Regions from separate parts of the Streptomyces sp. SCSIO ZS0520 genome, predicted to be linked through region 2. Evidence: riboswitches for the same ligand, from Rfam matches in the RefSeq annotation. Region 2 holds a riboswitch; each other region holds the start of a gene.
The links. A riboswitch is a leader RNA that binds a small molecule or an ion and turns the genes downstream of it on or off. The one in region 2 is predicted to bind cobalamin.

Region 1 (4,535 bases), 4.8 Mb from region 2:
GACGAGATCGACGGCTTCGCGGTCAGCAAGGAGGGCGTGAACATCTGGGCCGCCCGGTCCTGAGCCACCGCCCACGGGGTCAGGACCCCGGCGCCCCCGGCAGGGAGAATGGCGCCGCGGGTCCTGACCCGGCGCCGTCGGCGGGCCGGCGCTCCGCGGCGCCACCGCTGGGGCCGCGGTAGGCACCCGCCGACCGGTGGCACCACACAAGCCGCGCCCGCTGTGCCATGGGTACGGTCACCACCTCTGCCGCCGGTCCCCGAGGAGCCAACGGAACATGCCCGTGGACGCACTGGACACCCGGATCCTGCGGCTGCTGCTCGAACAGCCCCGCACCTCGGTACGCGAGTACGCCCGCATCCTGGGCATCGCCCGGGGAACCCTCCAGGCGCGGCTCGACCGGATGGAGCGGGAGGGCGTCATCACCGCGGGCGGGCCCGCGCTCTCCCCGGCGGCCCTGGGGCATCCGGTGCTCGCCTTCGTGCACATCGAGGTCACCCAGGGGCACCTGGACGCGGTGGGCAACGCCCTCGCCGCGGTGCCGGAGATCATCGAGGCGCACTCCATCGCGGGCGGCGGGGACCTGCTCACCCGCGTGGTGGCCCGGGACAACGGCCATCTGGAGGACGTGATCCAGCAGTTGATCAGCATGCCGGGCGTGGTGCGCACCCGTACCGAGGTGGCCCTGCGCGAGCGCGTGCCGCGGCGGCTGCTGCCCCTGGTGGCGGCGATCGGGCGGGCCGCCTCGGCGCCGGGGCGCGGCGCTGAGGGTGCTCAGCCCTCGCCGCCCTCCGGCTGAAGCCGCAGCAGATAGGTGTCCATGATCCAGCCGTGCCGGGCGCGGGCCTCGGCGCGCAGGCGCGTGATGCGCTCGGCGACCTCGTCCAGCGGCCCGGCCACCAGGATCTCGTCCGGGGTGCCGAGATAGGCGCCCCAGTAGATCCAGACGCCCTCGCCCGTGAGCCGGGTGTAGGCCTCCTGGGCGTCGAGCATGACCACCAGGTCGCCGTCGTCGTTCGGGAAGTCCTCGGCCAGCCGCCGCCCGGGGGTGAGGCGGACGGGGCGGCCGACCCGGTTGAGGGTGATCCGGTGGCGTGCGGCGAGCGCCGAGACGCTGCTGATGCCGGGGACCACCTCGTGGTCGAAGTCCACGGTCCCGCGGGCGCGGATGTCCGCCAGGACGGCGAGGGTGCTGTCGTAGAGCGCCGGGTCGCCCCAGACCAGGAAGGCGCCGGTGCCGCCGGGGGCGAGTTCCTCCCGGATCAGCCGCTCGCAGACATCGGCCCGGCGCCGCCGCCAGTCGTGCACCGCCGAGGTGTAGCCCGCGCGGTCCTCCTGCGCGCGGTCCCGCCAGGGGTCGGCCGCCTCGACGATCCGGTACGGGCCGCTGAGGTGCTCGTCGAGGATCTCGCGGCGCAGCCGGGTCAGCGACTCCTTCTCCCGGCCCTTGCCGAGGACGAAGAAGACCTCGGCCCGGCGCATCGCCTTCACCGCGGCGAGGGTGAGGTGGTCGGGGTCGCCGGCGCCCATGCCGATGACGAGGATGCGGCGTTCTTGCGTACTCATGTCTCCCTCGGGCCCGCCACCGCGCGGCGGCCTCGGCTCGCTGTCTTCCCTGGCCGATCGGCCTCCCATCCAAGCATCCGCGGCGGGCGGCGGCGGGCCCGCGGTCCCCGCACAAGTCACTGGCCGCGCCGGGTACGGGAGTTGTAGCGTGCCGCCATGATGACGCACCGAAAGGTCCATGCCGCGTAGGCGCCCTTCCGCCCTGCGGGGCGAGACTCCCGTACCGCGCCCCCGTCGGCGCCGGTTCCCTCCGGTCGGCCCGGTCTCCGGATCCTGTGTCGCGGCCCTGTGCCGCCTGGAGCGGACCCGCCTGTGGCCGGAGGCGACCGCCGAGGCCTTCTGGCACTGGCGGGCCCTGGCCCACGGCCCCCTGCGCCGGGTGGCCGATCCCCCCTTCGGCGCCCCGAGTTGCGGCATCCCGGAGTGCGGCTGCGACCCCGGCTACTTCCGCGACCGGCTGGAACTCGCGCTCCATCTGCTGCCCCGCAAGAGCGCCCGCGAGCTGCGCGCGCTGCTGCGGCCGCTCGACGAGAAGATCCTGGCCAGGGCCCGGATCATCCGCGCGGACGGCCCGGACGACCCCTGGTGGCGGGGAGAGCTGTGAGCATCCGCCGCCATCGGGCGGGCCGCGGCCGGAAATCACGTCCGGGGCCGGGCCGGGGTGGACTTACTAGGACGTCCAACTATATGTTCGTGACCAAGGCCCGCGGTGTCAGGGAAGCCGGTGCGATTCCGGCGCGGTCCCGCCACTGTGACCGGGGAGTTCGTCCTCGCAGGACACGCCACTGACGGAGAGATCCGTCGGGAAGGCAAGGGGACGCGCGCTGATCCGGGAGTCAGGATACCGGCCGCGGGATGTTCCGTGTTTCCACGAGGATGGAGCAGACACGCATGGCACCGGTCCGTACCCACGACCTGGGTGATCCGCTTCGGCACGCGCGACTGCGCACCGCCTGACGGCACTTCGTCTCCGCGTCTTCCCGGCCGACCACGGCCGCGCGCTGCCGCGCGCGCCGCCGGTCCGCCCTGCCATCCCCCGGATCCCACCTGACGAGAGCAGGCTTTCCATGGTCCGTGAACTGACCCATTTCATCGGCGGCAAGCACACCCCGGGGACCTCGGGTGCGTACGGCGATGTCTTCGACCCCAACACCGGCGAGGTGCAGGCCAGGGTGCCGCTGGCCGGCCGCGCCGAGACCGGGGCGGCCGTCGCGGACGCCGCCGGGGCGCAGCGCGAGTGGGGCGAGTGGAACCCGCAGCGCCGCGCCCGGGTCCTGCTGCGCTTCCTCCAACTCGTCGAGGGCGAGAAGGAGTCGCTGGCCCGGCTGCTCTCCGCCGAGCACGGCAAGACCGTCGCGGACGCGCACGGCGACCTGGCGCGCGGCCTCGACGTGGTGGAGTTCGCCGCGGGCATCCCGCACCTGCTCAAGGGCGAGTTCACCGACAACGCCGGGGCCGGGATCGACGTCCACTCGCTGCGGCGCCCGCTCGGCGTGGTCGCGGGCATCACCCCCTTCAACTTCCCCGCGATGATCCCGCTGTGGAAGGCGGCGCCCGCCCTGGCCTGCGGCAACTCCTTCGTCCTCAAGCCCTCCGAGCGCGACCCCTCGGTGCCGCTGCGGCTCGCGGAACTCTTCCTGGAGGCGGGCCTGCCGCCGGGCGTCCTCAATGTCGTCAACGGCGGCAAGGAGGCCGTCGACACCCTCCTGGAGGACCCGCGCGTCCAAGCGCTCGGCTTCGTCGGCTCCACGCCGATCGCCGCGCACATCTACGCCACCGCCGCCGCGCACGGCAAGCGGGCGCAGTGCTTCGGCGGCGCCAAGAACCACATGATCGTGATGCCCGACGCGGATCTCGACCAGGCCGTGGACGCGCTGGTCGGCGCGGGCTACGGCTCGGCGGGCGAGCGGTGCATGGCGATCTCGGTGGCGGTGCCGGTCGGCGAGGAGACCGCCGAGGCGCTGGTCGCCCGCCTCAAGGAGCGGATCGGCTCCCTGCGCATCGGCCGCAGCGACGACCCGGCGGCGGACTTCGGCCCGCTGGTCGGCCGGGACGCTGTCGACCGGGTCCGCGGCTATGTGGACCTCGGTGTCCGGGAGGGCGCCGAACTCGTCGTGGACGGGCGGGACTTCACGCTCGAGGGGCACGAGGGCGGCTTCTTCGCCGGGGCCTCGCTCTTCGACAGGGTCACCCCGGGGATGCGGATCTACCAGGAGGAGATCTTCGGCCCGGTCCTCTCGGTGGTCCGCGCCGCCGACTACGAGGAGGCCCTGCGGCTGCCCACCGAGCACGCCTACGGCAACGGCGTCGCGCTCTTCACCCGGGACGGCGACACGGCCCGCGACTTCACCCGGCGGGTGGACACCGGCATGGTCGGCGTCAATGTGCCGATCCCGGTGCCGGTGGCCTACCACACCTTCGGCGGCTGGAAGCGGTCCGGCTTCGGCGACCTGGGGCAGCACGGCCCGGACGCGGTCCGCTTCTACACCCGTACCAAGACCGTCACCTCGCGCTGGCCCTCCGGGGCCAAGGAGGGCGCGAGCTTCACCATCCCGACCATGGGGTGACGGCATGACCACTCTCCTCAACGAGGACCAACTCGCCGTCGTCGAGACCACCTTGGACTTCGCCCGCGAGCATCTCGCCCCGGGCGCCCTCGGCTGGGACCAGGACAAGCACTTCCCCGTCGACGTGCTCCGCAAGGCCGCGGGGCTCGGCCTCGGCGGGGTCTACGTCCGCGAGGACCTGGGCGGTTCGGGGCTCTCCCGCGCCGACGGGGTGCTGATCTTCGAGGCGCTGGCCACCGGCTGCCCCTCGATCGCGGGCTACCTCTCCATCCACAACATGGTCGGCTGGATGATCGACCGCTACGGCTCCCCCGCCCAGCGGGCCCGCTTCCTGCCCGCGCTGTGCGCCATGGAGCAGCTCGGCAGCTACTGCCTCACCGAACCGGGCGCGGGCTCCGACGC
Region 2 (4,535 bases):
GGGCCTGCGCCAGTTCCCGACCTATCCCGCGGTCTTCCTCACCCGGGACAGCAAGCTCTTCTACTCCGGTTCGAACGCCGGGTACGGACCGGACGACGTCGGCCGCGACCCGGGCCTCTGGGATCTGAAGACCAATAAGTTCCGCAAGATCCCCGGGCTGAGCGACGCGGACCAGTTGGAGACCTCCAATACGGTGCTGCTGCCGCCCGCGCAGGACGAGCGGTACATGGTGATCGGCGGCGGCGGGGTCGGCGAGTCCGAGAAGTCCAGCAGGAAGACCCGGATCGTCGATCTCCTGGACGCGTCACCGAAGTTCACCGACGGCCCCGAGCTGGAGAAGGGCACCCGCTACCCGCAGGCCTCCGTACTGCCCGACGACACGGTCCTGGTCTCCGGCGGCTCCGAGGACTACCGCGGGCGCGGCGACTCCAACATCCACCAGGCGCGGCTCTACGACCCGAAGTCCCGCACCTTCGACCGGGTCGCCGACCCCGAGGTGGGCCGCAACTACCACTCGGGCTCGCTGCTGCTGCCGGACGGCCGGGTGATGTTCTTCGGCTCCGACTCGCTCTACGCGGACAAGGCGGGCAGCAAGCCCGGCACCTTCGAGCAGCGCATCGAGATCTACACCCCGCCCTACCTCTACCGCGACTCGCGCCCCACGCTCAGCGGCGGCCCGAAGACCGTGGAGCGCGGCGACTCGGCGACCTTCACCTCACCGACCGCCGCCGCGCTGAAGAACGCCCGCCTGATCCGGCCGAGCGCCTCCACCCATGTCACCGACGTGGACCAGCGCTCCGTCGCCCTGGACATGCAGACCGAGGGCGACCAGGTCACCGTCACGGTCCCGAAGAACCGCGATCTGGTCCCCTCCGGCTGGTACATGCTCTTCGTGACGGACGGCAAGGGCACACCGTCGAAGGCGCAGTGGGTGAAGGTGCCGTAGGCAGCCGCCCCCGGGGAGCAGCGCCGCGGGCGCGCGCGACGGCTTCCCGGGGAACAGGACGCCCGCCGGTCCTCCAGCGGTCCGGCGGGCGGTTCCCAACTCTCCTCGGCTGCGCGCTACTTCGCGCCCTTCGCCAGCCCCAGCGCGTACTGCGGCCACCACTCGCCCGCCTTGGGGCCGCCCTTGCAGGTGCCGTCGGACTCGCCCGGGCGCTTGACCCAGAGGTAGGCCTTGACCAGGGGGTCGCCCGTCTTGACGGTGGGGGGCTCACCGAGGGCGCGGCCGGGCGGGTTGCACCAGCGCTCCTTCGGATCGCCGCCGGTGTAAGGGCCGTTGCCGTTGCGGCTGGTGTCGACGACGAAGGGCTTGCCGCCGAGCTTCGCGGAGAGCTGCTTGCCGTAGGCGACGGACTGGGCGGTGCCGTAGAAGTTCGAGACGTTGACCGCGAAGCCGTCCGCCTGCTCCACGCCCGCCCGCTTCAGCGGCTCGAAGAGCTGATCGGGCTTGCCCCAGCCCGCGTTGCCCGCGTCGAGGTAGACCTCGGTGTCCTTGAGCGCGCCCAGGCGCTCGACGGCGCCCTTGAGCAGGTCGAAGCGCTCCTCGTGGAATTCGCCGGGGGTGCAGCCGTCCACCAGGTGCAGTACGGCGTCGGGTTCGAGGACCACGGTGGCGGGGCGGTCCCCGATGCCCCCCGCGACCTGCTCGACCCAGCCGCGGTAGGCGTCGCCGTCCGCGGCGCCGCCGCCCGAGTAGTTGCCGCAGTCGCGGTGCGGGATGTTGTAGAGGACGAGCAGGGCCCTGCGGTCGGCCTTGGCGGCGGCCTCGGTGAAACCGCGCGCCTGCTGCTCGGCGTTCTCCTGGCCGATCCACTCGGCGGCGGGCTGCTCGGCGATCCGGCGGAGGAGACCGGCCTCCTCGTCCTGCCCGTCACCCCGGTAACCGGCCGCCTGCGCCGCGGCCTTGCCGTCCGGATTCACCCAGAACGGGTCGGCGGCCTTGGGCTGCTGACGCACCGGCGCGGACTCCTCGCCGCCGCCGTCGTCGGAGGAGGAGCAGCCGGCGAGCAGCAGCGCGGCCGCCGCGCCGAGCGCCGCGGCCCGAAGCCCCGTACGGGCGGGGGCGGTTGTGCGCTTGCTCACGGTGCCGCGGTCCGCGGCCCGGCAGATCGGTGTGCTGCCGTACATCCACTCCCCCTCGGTGGGCTCACTGGCGTCCCATCGTGGCACACCTCCCTCACCGCACAGCGTCCGTACACCCCAGGTCGGCGGCTTGCGATCGGGGCGGGGCGGCGGGCGCGCGGGAGTGTCCGAGGGCGGACGCAGAAGTGACCTGTCTGGTTGACAGGTTCACCGAACTGCTGGGACTCTCCGGACGACAAATCCATACATCGAGGCGACGGAAGCCAGGAACCCGGTGCGAATCCGGGACGGTCCCGCCACTGTTACCGCCGGCCGCCGCCGCGCGGGAGTCAGGAACTGACCCGTCGTCCTCCTGCCATGGGGCGTGGAAACCCCAAGAAGGAGGTCCACCGGTATGTCCTTGCACACCGCATCGCACACCGCATCGGCGGCCGACGCCACCCTCAGCGCCCGCGACTGGGCGATCGCGGCGGCCGCGGCGATCGTCTCCCTGATCGCCCTGTACGCCGTCTTCCTCGACCAGGGCACCCTGGTCTCCGCGACCGGCAGCTACCTGCACGAGTTCGCCCACGACGGCCGCCACCTCTTCGGCGCTCCCTGCCACTAGAGAGTGTCGTCACAGTCCCGCTCGGCGCCCACGGGCCCGCACCGGACTGTGACGACACCCCCGAGCACCACGTACGACCACCCCCGCGTACTGATCCCGGAGCGCACAGAACCATGTCCACACCCCTGATACCCCTGCTCGGACGCGGCGTCGTCGCGGGCGCCGCCGCCGGTCTCGCGGCCGGTCTCTTCTCGCTGTTCGCGGCGGAACCGCTGATGGACCGCGCCATCCGCGAGGAGGAGGCGCGCGCGGCGAAGGAGCACGCGCACGAGCACGCCGCCGCCGCGGCCCAGCACCACGAGGAACTCTTCTCCCGCTCCACCCAGCACTTCGGCCTGGTGGTCACGGCGGTCGTCGCGGGCATCGCCCTCGGCGTGTTCTTCGCCCTCGCCTACGCCCTGATCCACCGGCGCACGCCCCTGGCGAACCCCTGGCCGCGCGCCCTGGTCTTCGCCGCCGCCGCCTTCCTCGCGGTCGCCCTGCTGCCCGCCCTGCGCTACCCGGCCAACCCGCCCGGCGTCGGCGACTCCGCCACGGTCACCGACCGCCAGGAGATGTGGCTCGGCGCGGTCGCGATCGGCGTCCTCGGCCTGCTGCTCGCCTGGCAGGTCGCGGTGAAGCTCGCCGAACGGCCCGTCCCGGTACGCCACACCGCCGTGGCCGCCACCGTGATCGCCGTCCTCGCGGTGCTCTTCCTGCTCCCGGACAACCCGGACGCGGTACCGGTCGAGGCCACCCTGCTCTGGGACTTCCGCGTCCTGTCGATCGGCACCCAGGCCCTCCTCTGGGCCGTCTTCGGCGCGGTCTTCGGCGCTCTCGGCCTGCGTGCCGCGTCCCGCCCTGCCACCGCCGCCGAGCCGCGGCGGGAGACCGCCACGGCCTGACCGGCGCCCGCATCGCGCACCCGGCCCCGGTGCCCGTCCCCGATTCCGGGGCCGGGTGTCGGGGCCTTCACCACTCCCCCGTTCCCCCGCGTTCTCCCCCGGTGGTCCGCCCGGTGGTCCGCCCGCCCCTCAACTCCCGTCAGCCACGCGGTTTTCCGCCGGTCCGCGCGGCTCGGCGGCGGGTGCTCCGTACCGCCATCGCGACCGCGGCCACCGAGGCGAGGGCGAGGCCGGTGACGGTGTGCCGGGTGCCGGGGCCCGCGAGTTCGGGCTGGGCGGCCATCTCCGGGGCGGCGGCGCCGGGGGGCCGCGGCCCGGGCGAGGCGGAAGGGGCCGCGCCTGTCGCCTCGGGGGCCGCCGCTCCCTGCTGCTCGGCGGGGGCCGACGTCTGCTCCTCGCCAGTGGCCGACGTCTGCTTCTCGCCGTGGGCCGCTCCCTGCTTCTCGCCGGGCGCCCGCCTCTGCTGCTCGCCGGGCGCCGAGCTCGCGGGGTGTGCCGCGTGGCGGGCGCCCTGGGCGCCGTCGTCCGCGCCGCTCTGCGAGGGCGCCAGGTCTCCCGTGCGCGCCCGGTCGCCCGCCCCCTCGTCGAGCACCCGGAAGGTGGTGAGCAGCCCCCGGTCGGCCCGGGCGGCGCCGTCCGGGTCCACCGGGCTGCCGGTGGTCGCGCAGGCGATCCGCACCTCGTGCAGGCCGAGGGTGGCGGTGGGCCGTATCCGGGCCTCGGCGCGGAGCGGGGCGCCCGGGGCGGCGGCGAGTTCGGCGGGGGCGGCGAAGGCCGGGGAGTAGGCCCGGCCGGTGCGGCCCGGGCAGCCGGTGACGGTGAGCGCGACACTGCCGCCGCGGTCGACGACCGCGGGCGCGACCCGCACCACCCCGTCCCCCGCGGATGGCGGCGGCCCCTGGACGGCGCCCGCGGGTGCCGCCATCAGGACGGCGCCCGCGGCGGCGGCGCTCAGAGGG
Region 3 (4,535 bases), 3.4 Mb from region 2:
GTGGCTCCGCTTCGGGTTCCGGGGTGCGGCCCGGGCGCTGTGCGGGCGGCGGCACCGGTGCCACCAGGGCGGGCAGCAGGCCGAGCAGGATGCCCGCGGCCGTCCACAGCGGCAGTTCCGGGGCCACCAGCGGGACCACCCCGGGCCGCAGGGCCTCGGTGTACGCGGACCCCGCCCAGATCATCGCGGCGGCGACGGCGGCCCCGCTGCCCGCGACCAGCCAGGCCCGGGCGCCCCAGACGTCGGGGCGGTAGCGGGTGCGCGGCGAGCGGCGGCCGCCGAGGCGCAGCCCGGCGAGCACGGCGGCGACTCCCGCGCCCAGCAGGGGCGGTGCGTAACCGGAGCCGTCCGCGGTGAGCAGTCCGTAGGTGCCCGCGCAGACCAGGATGAGGCCGCCGAGGGTCAGGGCGCCGGTGGTGCGCCGGAGCGCGGCGGAGACCGGGGTGGTGCGGCCGAAGCCGCGGGCGTCCATGGCGGCGGCGAGCGCCACCGAGCGCTCCAAGGCGCCCTCCAGGACCGGCAGTCCGACCTGGAGGAGTCCGCGCAGCCCCTTGTCGGGGCGCCCGCGCAGCCGCCGGGCCGCCCGCAGCCTGCCGATGTCCGCGATCAGCTGCGGGGCGAAGGTCATCGCGACCACCACGGCGACCCCCACCTCGTAGAGCGCGCCCGGCAGCGATTTGAGCAGGCGGAAGGGGCTGGCCAGGGCGTTCGCGGCGCCGACGCAGATCAGCAGGGTGGCGAGCTTGAGCCCGTCGTAGGCGGCGAAGACCAGGCCCTCGGCGGTGACCCGGCCGCCGATCCGCACGCCCTGCGCCCAGTCGGGCAGCGGCGCCTCCGGCAGCGTGAGGAGGACGTGCGATCCCGGGATCGGCGATCCGAGGACCACCGCGAACAGGAGCCGGATACCGAGGACCACCAGTCCCAGGCGCACGAAGGCCCCGTACGAGCGGGCCCAGGGCGCCGAGGTCCGGCGCGCGGCCACCACGTACCCGGCGACCGCGATCAGCAGGGCGAGGAGCAGCGGATTGGTGGTGCGCGAGGCGGCGGTGCCGAGGCCGAGCGCCCACAGCCACCAGGCCCCGGGGTGCAGGGCGCCCGAGCGGCTCGCGAAGGGGGCCGGGCGCAGCGGGCCGCGGCGGGGCATGGCGGTGGTGCGGGGCACGGCGGCGGGCCTCAGCCGCGGCGGCGCTTGGCCCGCACCCCGGCGGCGACGGCCACCAGGACGACCAGGGCGCCGCCGCCGATCAGGCCGAAGGAGGGGCCGCCGTCCTCGCCGCCGGAGCCGTCCCCGGCCTCGCCTCGGGTGCCGGGCTCGCGCTCGGCCTCGCCCGAGACCTGTTCGCCGCAGCCGGACTTCGGGTAGCCCGCGATCGCGCAGAGCAGGGCCTTGCTGTCGTAGCGCAGCGGTTCGGCCACCGCGGCGAGCGCCTCGGCGGTGCTGGCGTCGGCGGGCACCCGCGCGCAGACGGTGCGCGGCTTCGGCGGCGACTCGCCCCCGGGGGCGTCGGCCGGGGTGCCGAAGTCGAGGACCAGGGCGAGGCGTTTGCGGCCCTTCTCGGCCGGGGTGTCCGCGCAGACCGTGCCGAAGTCGGCCTCGCCGCGCGGCTTGGCGGCGTCCTTCGAGTCCTCGCTCACGGAGAACCGGAAGCCCTGCACCGACCCGTCCGCGGGGCGCGTCAGCGAGGGGCCCTGACTCGCGTACCGCCAGGCGTTGTTCTCGCGCTCCCAGAAGGACCAGTACCGGTAACCGGCGGCCCCCGCGGGCGCCGCCGCGAGCAGGACGGCGAGTACGGCGGTCAGTACGGCGGCGAGCGGGGCGGCCAGGGCGGGCGCGCGGCGGGGTGCCGGGGTGCGGCGCCCGTCCGCCGGGGCCGCCGACTCCGGGACCCGGCCGGTCACTTCCCCTGCTTCTTGTTGCGGCTGCTGAACAGGAAGCCGACCCCGATACCGGCGACGAGCCCGACGCCGACGATCCACCAGACGCTGGTGCCGTCCTCGTCCTTCTCCTTGTCCTGCGCGGCGTCCTCGGCGCTGCCGTCCTTCTGCGACTCGGGCGCCGGGCCCTGGGCGTCGAGCGCGCCGACCAGGTCGGTGGAGCCGAAGGCGCGGGGGTCGGCGCCGACGGCGTGCGCGGCGAGCACCAGCTGCGCGTAGGCGGCGGGACCGCCCCCGCGCGCCCAGTCGGCCGCGTTCTTCTCCAGCCAGCCGTACGCCTTACGGGCCGCGTCCGGGCGGCCCGCGGCGGCCAGCGCGACCACGGTGTCCGCGGTGTTGCCGAAGTCGGGCTTCTTCTCGGCGCCCGGCATCACCGACATCAGATGGGTGCCGCCCGTCAGCTCCTTCTCCAGGTAGTCCGCGGCGCCCGCCGCGCTCTCCTTCGGGGTGGCCGCGCCGGGCTCGACGCAGGCGCCGCCCGCGTCCTTCCCGCCCCCGGTGGCGGCCAGGCCCTTGCCGAGGCTGCCGAGGACTCCGGCGGCGGAGGCGTCCGCGTTGGGCTCCAGCGGGCCCGGCTGCTGCCCGCCCGCGGACTTGCCGGGCTGGAAGGCGAAGGCGCCGCCGCCGTCCTTGACGGTGCAGGGCACGGTCAGCGCGTCCAGCGCGTCGAAGGGCGACTTGCCGCCCTTGCGCACCGCGGCCGGGTCCTCGCCCGCGGCCTTCAGGGCGCCGATGACCAGGGAGGTGGAGTTGGTGTCGCTGGCGCCGCCCGGGTTGTAGCCCCAGCCGCCGTCCTTGTTCTGCACCGACTTCAGCCAGCCGACCGCCTTGCCGGTGGTCTTCTCGTGCCCGCCGAGCGCGGCGAGGGCCTGCACCGCGGCGGCCGTGCTGTTGCTGTCCACGGGGGTCTTCTTGCCGCAGGCCGCGGCGGCGTCGGCGCGGAAGGGGGCGAAGGAGCCGTCCGCGCACTGCTGTCCGGTGAGCCAGTCGACCGCCTTGTCCGCGGGCCGCACCGAGGCGGTGTCCTGGGCGAGGAAGGCGAGCGACTGCCGCCAGACCCCGTCGAACTGCGGGTCCGCCTTCCCGTACAGGCCGGAGGGCAGGGCCACCGAGGGGGACGGCTTCGGGGTCTCGGCGAGCGCGGCCGGTGCGGAGGCCGCCCCGGTCACGGCGACGGCGGCGAGAACCGCTGCGGTGCGGCGAACGTTCATGAGCGGCGGTGCCTCTCCCTGTGGCGGAGCCGCGCGGCACGGCACGCGGAGCACCGGGCGGCTGCGGCCCCGTATGCCTCGACGGTGCCTGTCACCGGGGTCCCGGTGACGCGAGCCGGTCATATCCGCCCCGGGCATTCCGGCTCGCCGCCGTTTCGGGGACGGGCGGCTCACGGTTGCGGGTCAGCGCCGGGTTTCCACCGGCTTCCCCCGAGGCGGGCATGAGAACGACGCGGTCACTTTACCGGTCGGGTCCGGGGGCGGTTCGGCCCGGCGGCTCCTCGGGCGGCCCGGCCGAGGTGAGGTCGATGAGGCGGCACACCGTCTCGATGTCGAAGCCGACCTGGGTGATCGAGGCGCGGCCGGAGACCCAGGTGATCAGCGCCGAGTGCCAGGTGTGCGCGATCACCCGGACCGCGGACAGCTGCGCCGGGCTCGGATCCGCGAGGCCCATGGCGTCCAGGATGAGCGCCATGGTCTGCCGGGTGACCTGGTCGACCTCGGCGCTGACCGAGCGGTCGGCGAAGGTCAGCGCGCGCACCATGGCGTCGGCGAGCAGCGGTTCGCGCTGGAGGGCGCGGAAGGCGCGCATCAGGGTCGCGGCGACCCGTTCGGCGGGGCCCGCCCCGTCCGGGGGCCGCTCGCGCAGCGTGGTGTGCAGCTGGCCGAGCTTGTCCTGCATGGTCGCCACGAGCAGATGGACCTTGGACGGGAAGTAGCGGTACAGGGTGCCGAGGGCGACCTGCGCGACCTCGGCGACCTCGCGCATCTGCACGGCGTCGAAGCCGCCCCGCGCGGCCAGCTCGGCGCTCGCGCGCAGCATCCGGCGGCGCCGGGCCGCCTGCCGCTCGGTCTGCGGGGAGGCCGGATGCGAGGGCCGTGCGTGCGTTGCCATCTGTCCGTTCCGTGCGGGCTGCCGGGTGCGGGAGCGTCGCCGCGCCGGGGCCGCGCTGCCCCCGGACGGCACAGCATGGCAGGGGGCTCGGCCGTGGCGCGAATCACCTGGTCCGCCCGGCACAGTACGGGCTACCAGCCGGTAAATTCGATCCTCCGAGCGTTCCGGAATGCTCCACTCTGAAACTTGTTCTAGGTTAGCGCCGCGCGTAGTCTCGCGTGAAAGAGCCGTGAGAAGGGGGCCCGGAGTGACCGCTGAGGCCAGGAAGGACGGCCATCGCGCGGGCTCCGCCCCCGACGGTGACCGGCCGCTGCGCATCGCCCTGCTCAGCTACAAGGGCAACCCGTACTGCGGGGGCCAGGGCGTCTACGTACGGCACCTGTCCCGGGAACTCGCCCGCCTCGGCCACCAGGTCGAGGTCATCGGCGCCCAGCCCTACCCCGTCCTCGACGGGAACGGCACCGGCGGCGCCCCCAATCCGCGCCTGACCGAGC
Region 4 (4,535 bases), 1.9 Mb from region 2:
TCCGCACACAGTAGGGCGGCCCCGGCGGCCGTGCCACCGTATTTCCGTGCCGCCCCTCTCGGGGCCCCCGGTGGCCCGGACCGGCCCCGCAGGACCGGTCCGGGCGGGGTGGATCAGCCCTCGGAGCCGGAGAGTTCGGCGCGCAGCGAGCGGGCGGCGGCCACCAGGCTCGCCAGGGACCGCCGGGTCTCGGGCCAGCCGCGGGTCTTGAGGCCGCAGTCGGGGTTGACCCACAGGCGCTCGGCCGGGATGGCTTCGAGGCCCTTGCGGAGCAGTGCGGTCACCTCGGCGCGGTCCGGGACGCGCGGCGAGTGGATGTCGTACACGCCCGGGCCGACCTCGCGCGGGTAGCCCGCGGCGGCCAGCTCACCGGCGACCTGCATGTGCGAGCGGGCGGCCTCCAGGCTGGTGACATCGGCGTCCAACTCGTCGATGGCGCGCAGGATGTCGCCGAACTCGGCGTAGCACATATGGGTGTGGATCTGGGTGTCGGACCGGACCCCGCCGGTGGTGAGCCGGAAGGCCGCGGTGGCCCAGTCCAGGTAGGCGGCGCGCGCCCCGGAGCGCAGCGGCAGGGTCTCGCGCAGGGCGGGCTCGTCGACCTGGATGACCGAGGTGCCGGCCGCCTCCAGGTCGCCGACCTCGTCCCGCAGGGCGAGCGCGACCTGCCGGGCGGTGTCGCCGAGCGGCTGGTCGTCGCGGACGAAGGACCAGGCGAGCATGGTGACCGGGCCGGTGAGCATGCCCTTGACCGGGCGGGCGGTGAGCGACTGGGCGAAGCGGGTCCAGCGCACCGTCATCGCCTCGGGCCGGGAGATGTCCCCGGCGAGGATCGGCGGGCGGACGTAGCGGGTGCCGTAGGACTGCACCCAGCCGTGCCGGGTGGCGAGGTAGCCGGTGAGCCGCTCGGCGAAGTACTGCACCATGTCGTTGCGTTCGGCCTCGCCGTGCACGAGGACGTCGAGGCCCGCCTCCTCCTGGAAGGAGACGACCTCCCGGATCTCGTTCTCGATGCGCTCCTCGTACCCGGCCTCGTCGATCCGGCCCGCCCTGAGGTCCGCGCGGGCCGTGCGCAGCCCGGTGGTCTGCGGGAAGGAGCCGATCGTGGTGGTCGGCAGCAGCGGCAGCCCGAGGTGGGCGCGCTGGGCGGCGGCGCGCTCCGGGTAGGGCAGGCCGCGGCGCCCGTCCGCCTCGGTGACCGCGGCGGCGCGGGCGCGTACGGCGGGGTCGTGGACGAGGGAGGAACCGGCGCGCAGCGCGAGAGCGGCGCGGTTGGCGGCGAGTTGGGGGGCGATGGCGTCGGTGCCCTCGGCGAGGCCGCGGGCGAGGGTGACGACCTCGGCGGTCTTCTGCCGGGCGAAGGCGAGCCAGCGCAGGATCCCCGGGTCGATCTCGCGTTCGGCGGCGGTGTCCAGGGGCACGTGCAGCAGCGAGCAGGAGGCGGCGACGTCGACCCGCTCGGCGAGCCCGAGCAGGGTGCCGAGGACGGCGAGGGACTTCTCGTGGTCGTTGATCCAGACGTTGCGCCCGTCGACGATCCCGGCCACCAGGCGCTTGCCGGGCAGGCCGCCGACCGCGGCGAGGTCGTCGAGGTTGGCCGCCGCGGGTCCGGTGAAGTCGAGGGCGAGCCCCTCCACCGGCGACTTGGCGAGCACCGGCAGGGCCTCGCCGAGCCGGTCGAAGTAGGAGGCGACGAGCAGGCGGGGACGGTCGGTGAGCGCGCCGAGCTCGCGGTAGGCGCGGGCCGCGGCGTTGAGTTCGGCCGGGCTGCGGTCCTGGACCAGGGCGGGCTCGTCGAGCTGGACCCAGGCGGCGCCCGCGGCCCGCAGATCGGCGAGGATCTCCGCGTACACCGGCAGCAGCCGGTCCAGGAGGGTGAGCGGCTCGAAGTCCGCCGCCACCTTGGGCGCCGCCTTGGCGAGCAGCAGATAGGTCACCGGGCCGAGCAGCACGGGGCGGGCGGTGAGCCCGAGCTCCTGGGCCTCCCGCAGTTCGGCGAGCTGCTTGCCGGAGTCGGCGCGGAAGACGGTGTCCGGGCCGAGTTCGGGCACCAGGTAGTGGTAGTTGGTGTCGAACCACTTGGTCATCTCCAGCGGGGCCAGCTCCTGGGTGCCGCGGGCCATCGCGAAGTAGCCGTCGAGCGCGTCGGCTTCGACGGCGGCGCGGTGCCGCTCGGGCAGCGCGCCGACCATGACGCTGGTGTCGAGGACATGGTCGTAGTACGAGAAGTGGCCGGTCGGCACCTCGCTGAGGCCGCTCTCCGCGAGGCGGCGCAGGATGTCCCGGCGCAGTGCGCGGGCGGTCTCCCGCAGGGCGGGCGCCTCGACCCGGCCCTTCCAGTAGCCCTCGATCGCCTTCTTCAGCTCCCGGTCGGGACCCTGGCGCGGATAGCCGTACACGGTGGAACTCACTGCCGCGGCTGCGGACTTGGTGTTCAAGGAACTCTCCTTCGCGAGTGTTCTCCTCTGGACCCGGGGACGGCCGGGGGCGCGAAGGGACGGCACGGACAGCGGGGCGCCGTACGCCGGAAGGGCGCGGGCGGCCGCTTCGCCTCGTGCACGCCGACCCGCCCTCGAGGTCACCGGGAACTCCGCGCACACCGGTGGCGCGCGGGCAGCGGGCAGGTCTTCGGACTCGCGAGCACGCCTGCCGGGGCAGGCACCTACCGGCCGTCGCTTCCCAGGCCATGGGCCCAGTGCACGTGACGGCTGTCGTTCTCACTCACCGCTGCGGGGCAGTCCCGGATTCCCACCGGGTTCCCTCTTACGACGCCGCTGCCTGGCGGACAGGGCGAACCAGCTACGGGTGCCACTCTAGAGGAGTGAGCCCGACAGCCCTGTCCGCCGACCGTGCCCCCGGCTCTGCGCGGGCCCGGTGGCCGGGGCCCGGCCGCGCCCGTCGCAGCCGCCCCGGCGCGCGCACCGGAAGCCCTCGTACCGCCCCTAAATCCGCTGGGGCCCGCCCCTACTCCAGGCCGTCCGGAAGCGGTGACGCACGGCGAGCAGCAGCAGCTCAGCGGGGGGTCAAGGAGGGGAAGGTCACAGAGACGTACGGCTGCCGGTTCCCCGGCCGCTCCCCTAGCCTGTGCCGCATGACGGTCCTCCCCGACGACGAACTCAGTCTGGCTGCCGAATTCCCGGACGCCACCCGCGAGCAGTGGCAGCACCTCGTAGAAGGTGTCCTGCGCAAGACGGGCAAGGAGGGTCTGGCGGGTCCGGCCGCCGAGGAGGCGCTCGCCACGTCCCTGGAGGACGGGCTGAGCATCCGGCCGCTGTACACCGCGGAGGACGCCGCGGCCGTCACCGGCTACCCGGGCTTCGCCCCCTATCTGCGCGGCGCCCGCCCCGAGGGGACCGCCGTCTCCGGCTGGGAGGTGCGCCAGCGGCACGCGCACCCCGACCCGAAGAAGACGAACACCGCGGTCCTCGCCGACCTGGAGAACGGGGTGAGCGCCCTGTGGCTGGCGGTCGGCCCCGGCGGGATCCCGGTCTCCGGTCTGAAGACCGCCCTGGAGGGCGTCTACCTCGACCTCGCGCCCGTCGTCCTGGACACCGGCGGCGACTCCCGCGAGGCGGCCCCGGCACTCCTTCGGCTGTACGAGGACCAGGAGATCCCCCGGCACGCCGCCCTCGGCAACCTCGGCGCCGATCCGCTCAGCCGCCTCGCCCGCACGGGTGAGGCGGCGGACCTCGACGCGCTCACCGCCTCGGCGGCCGAACTCGCCGCCCGGTGCCGCAGCGAGTACCCGGGCCTGCGGGCACTCACGGTGGACGCCCTGCCGTACCACGAGGCCGGCGGCTCGCCCGCGCAGGAGCTCGGCTGCTCGCTCGCGACCGGTGTCGCCTATCTGCGGGAGCTGACCGCGGCCGGCCTCCCGGTCGAACAGGCCGCCGGGCAGCTGGAGTTCCGCTACGCGGCGAGCGCGGACCAGTTCCTGACCATCGCCAAGTTCCGTGCCGCGCGCCGCCTCTGGGCCCGGGTCCTGGAGGTCTGCGGCGCGCCGGGGACCACCGGTGCCCAGCGCCAGCACGCCGTCACCTCGCCGGTGATGATGACCCGCCGCGACCCCTGGGTGAACATGCTCCGGGTCACCGTCGCCACCCTGGGCGCGGGAGTCGGCGGCGCGGACGCGGTGACCGTGCTGCCCTTCGACAGCGCGCTCGGGCTGCCGGACGCCTTCGCCCGCCGGATCGCCCGCAACACCTCCTCCGTCCTCATCGAGGAGTCGCATCTGGCCCGCGTCATCGACCCGGCGGGCGGCTCCTGGTACGTGGAGCAGCTCACCCGGGAGCTGTCCGAGGCGGCCTGGGCCTGGTTCCAGGAGATCGAGCGGGCGGGCGGCCAGGCCGAGGCCCTGCGGTCCGGTCTCGTCGGCGACCGGCTCGCGGCGAGCTGGCGGCAGCGCTCCGCGAAGCTGGCCGAGCGGCGCGAACCCATCACCGGCGTCAGCGAGTTCCCGAATCTGACCGAGCGGTCCGTGGAGCGCGAGGCGGCGCCCGAGCCCCCGCGCGGCGGGCTCCCCCGGGTGCGCCGCG

Region 1: it holds a riboswitch for cobalamin, as region 2 does, so the genes downstream of both, MID12_RS30675 (CoA-acylating methylmalonate-semialdehyde dehydrogenase) here and MID12_RS10060 (CbtB domain-containing protein) in region 2, are expected to answer to the same signal.
Region 3: it holds a riboswitch for cobalamin, as region 2 does, so the genes downstream of both, MID12_RS24660 (prenyltransferase/squalene oxidase repeat-containing protein) here and MID12_RS10060 (CbtB domain-containing protein) in region 2, are expected to answer to the same signal.
Region 4: it holds a riboswitch for cobalamin, as region 2 does, so the genes downstream of both, metE (5-methyltetrahydropteroyltriglutamate--homocysteine S-methyltransferase) here and MID12_RS10060 (CbtB domain-containing protein) in region 2, are expected to answer to the same signal.

The regions. Positions count from the first base shown of each region.
Region 1 is NZ_CP092644.1:7,488,090-7,492,624, reverse strand. Features, by position in the region: gene mgrA (L-glyceraldehyde 3-phosphate reductase) at 1-63, shown strand, start outside; gene MID12_RS30690 (Lrp/AsnC family transcriptional regulator) at 278-799, shown strand; gene cobF (precorrin-6A synthase (deacetylating)) at 775-1,566, opposite strand; gene MID12_RS30680 (hypothetical protein) at 1,745-2,170, shown strand; cobalamin riboswitch at 2,257-2,434, shown strand; gene MID12_RS30675 (CoA-acylating methylmalonate-semialdehyde dehydrogenase) at 2,634-4,133, shown strand; gene MID12_RS30670 (acyl-CoA dehydrogenase family protein) at 4,138-4,535, shown strand, end outside.
Region 2 is NZ_CP092644.1:2,707,738-2,712,272, forward strand. Features, by position in the region: gene MID12_RS10050 (kelch motif-containing protein) at 1-946, shown strand, start outside; gene MID12_RS10055 (glycoside hydrolase family 6 protein) at 1,063-2,130, opposite strand; cobalamin riboswitch at 2,288-2,445, shown strand; gene MID12_RS10060 (CbtB domain-containing protein) at 2,480-2,692, shown strand; gene MID12_RS10065 (CbtA family protein) at 2,806-3,576, shown strand; gene MID12_RS10070 (hypothetical protein) at 3,716-4,535, opposite strand, start outside.
Region 3 is NZ_CP092644.1:6,134,221-6,138,755, forward strand. Features, by position in the region: gene MID12_RS24650 (energy-coupling factor transporter transmembrane component T) at 1-1,144, opposite strand, end outside; gene MID12_RS24655 (SCO2322 family protein) at 1,174-1,899, opposite strand; gene MID12_RS24660 (prenyltransferase/squalene oxidase repeat-containing protein) at 1,896-3,146, opposite strand; cobalamin riboswitch at 3,258-3,391, opposite strand; gene MID12_RS24665 (TetR family transcriptional regulator) at 3,388-4,041, opposite strand; gene MID12_RS24670 (glycosyltransferase family 4 protein) at 4,289-4,535, shown strand, end outside.
Region 4 is NZ_CP092644.1:795,594-800,128, forward strand. Features, by position in the region: gene metE (5-methyltetrahydropteroyltriglutamate--homocysteine S-methyltransferase) at 114-2,438, opposite strand; cobalamin riboswitch at 2,602-2,815, opposite strand; gene mutA (methylmalonyl-CoA mutase small subunit) at 3,092-4,535, shown strand, end outside.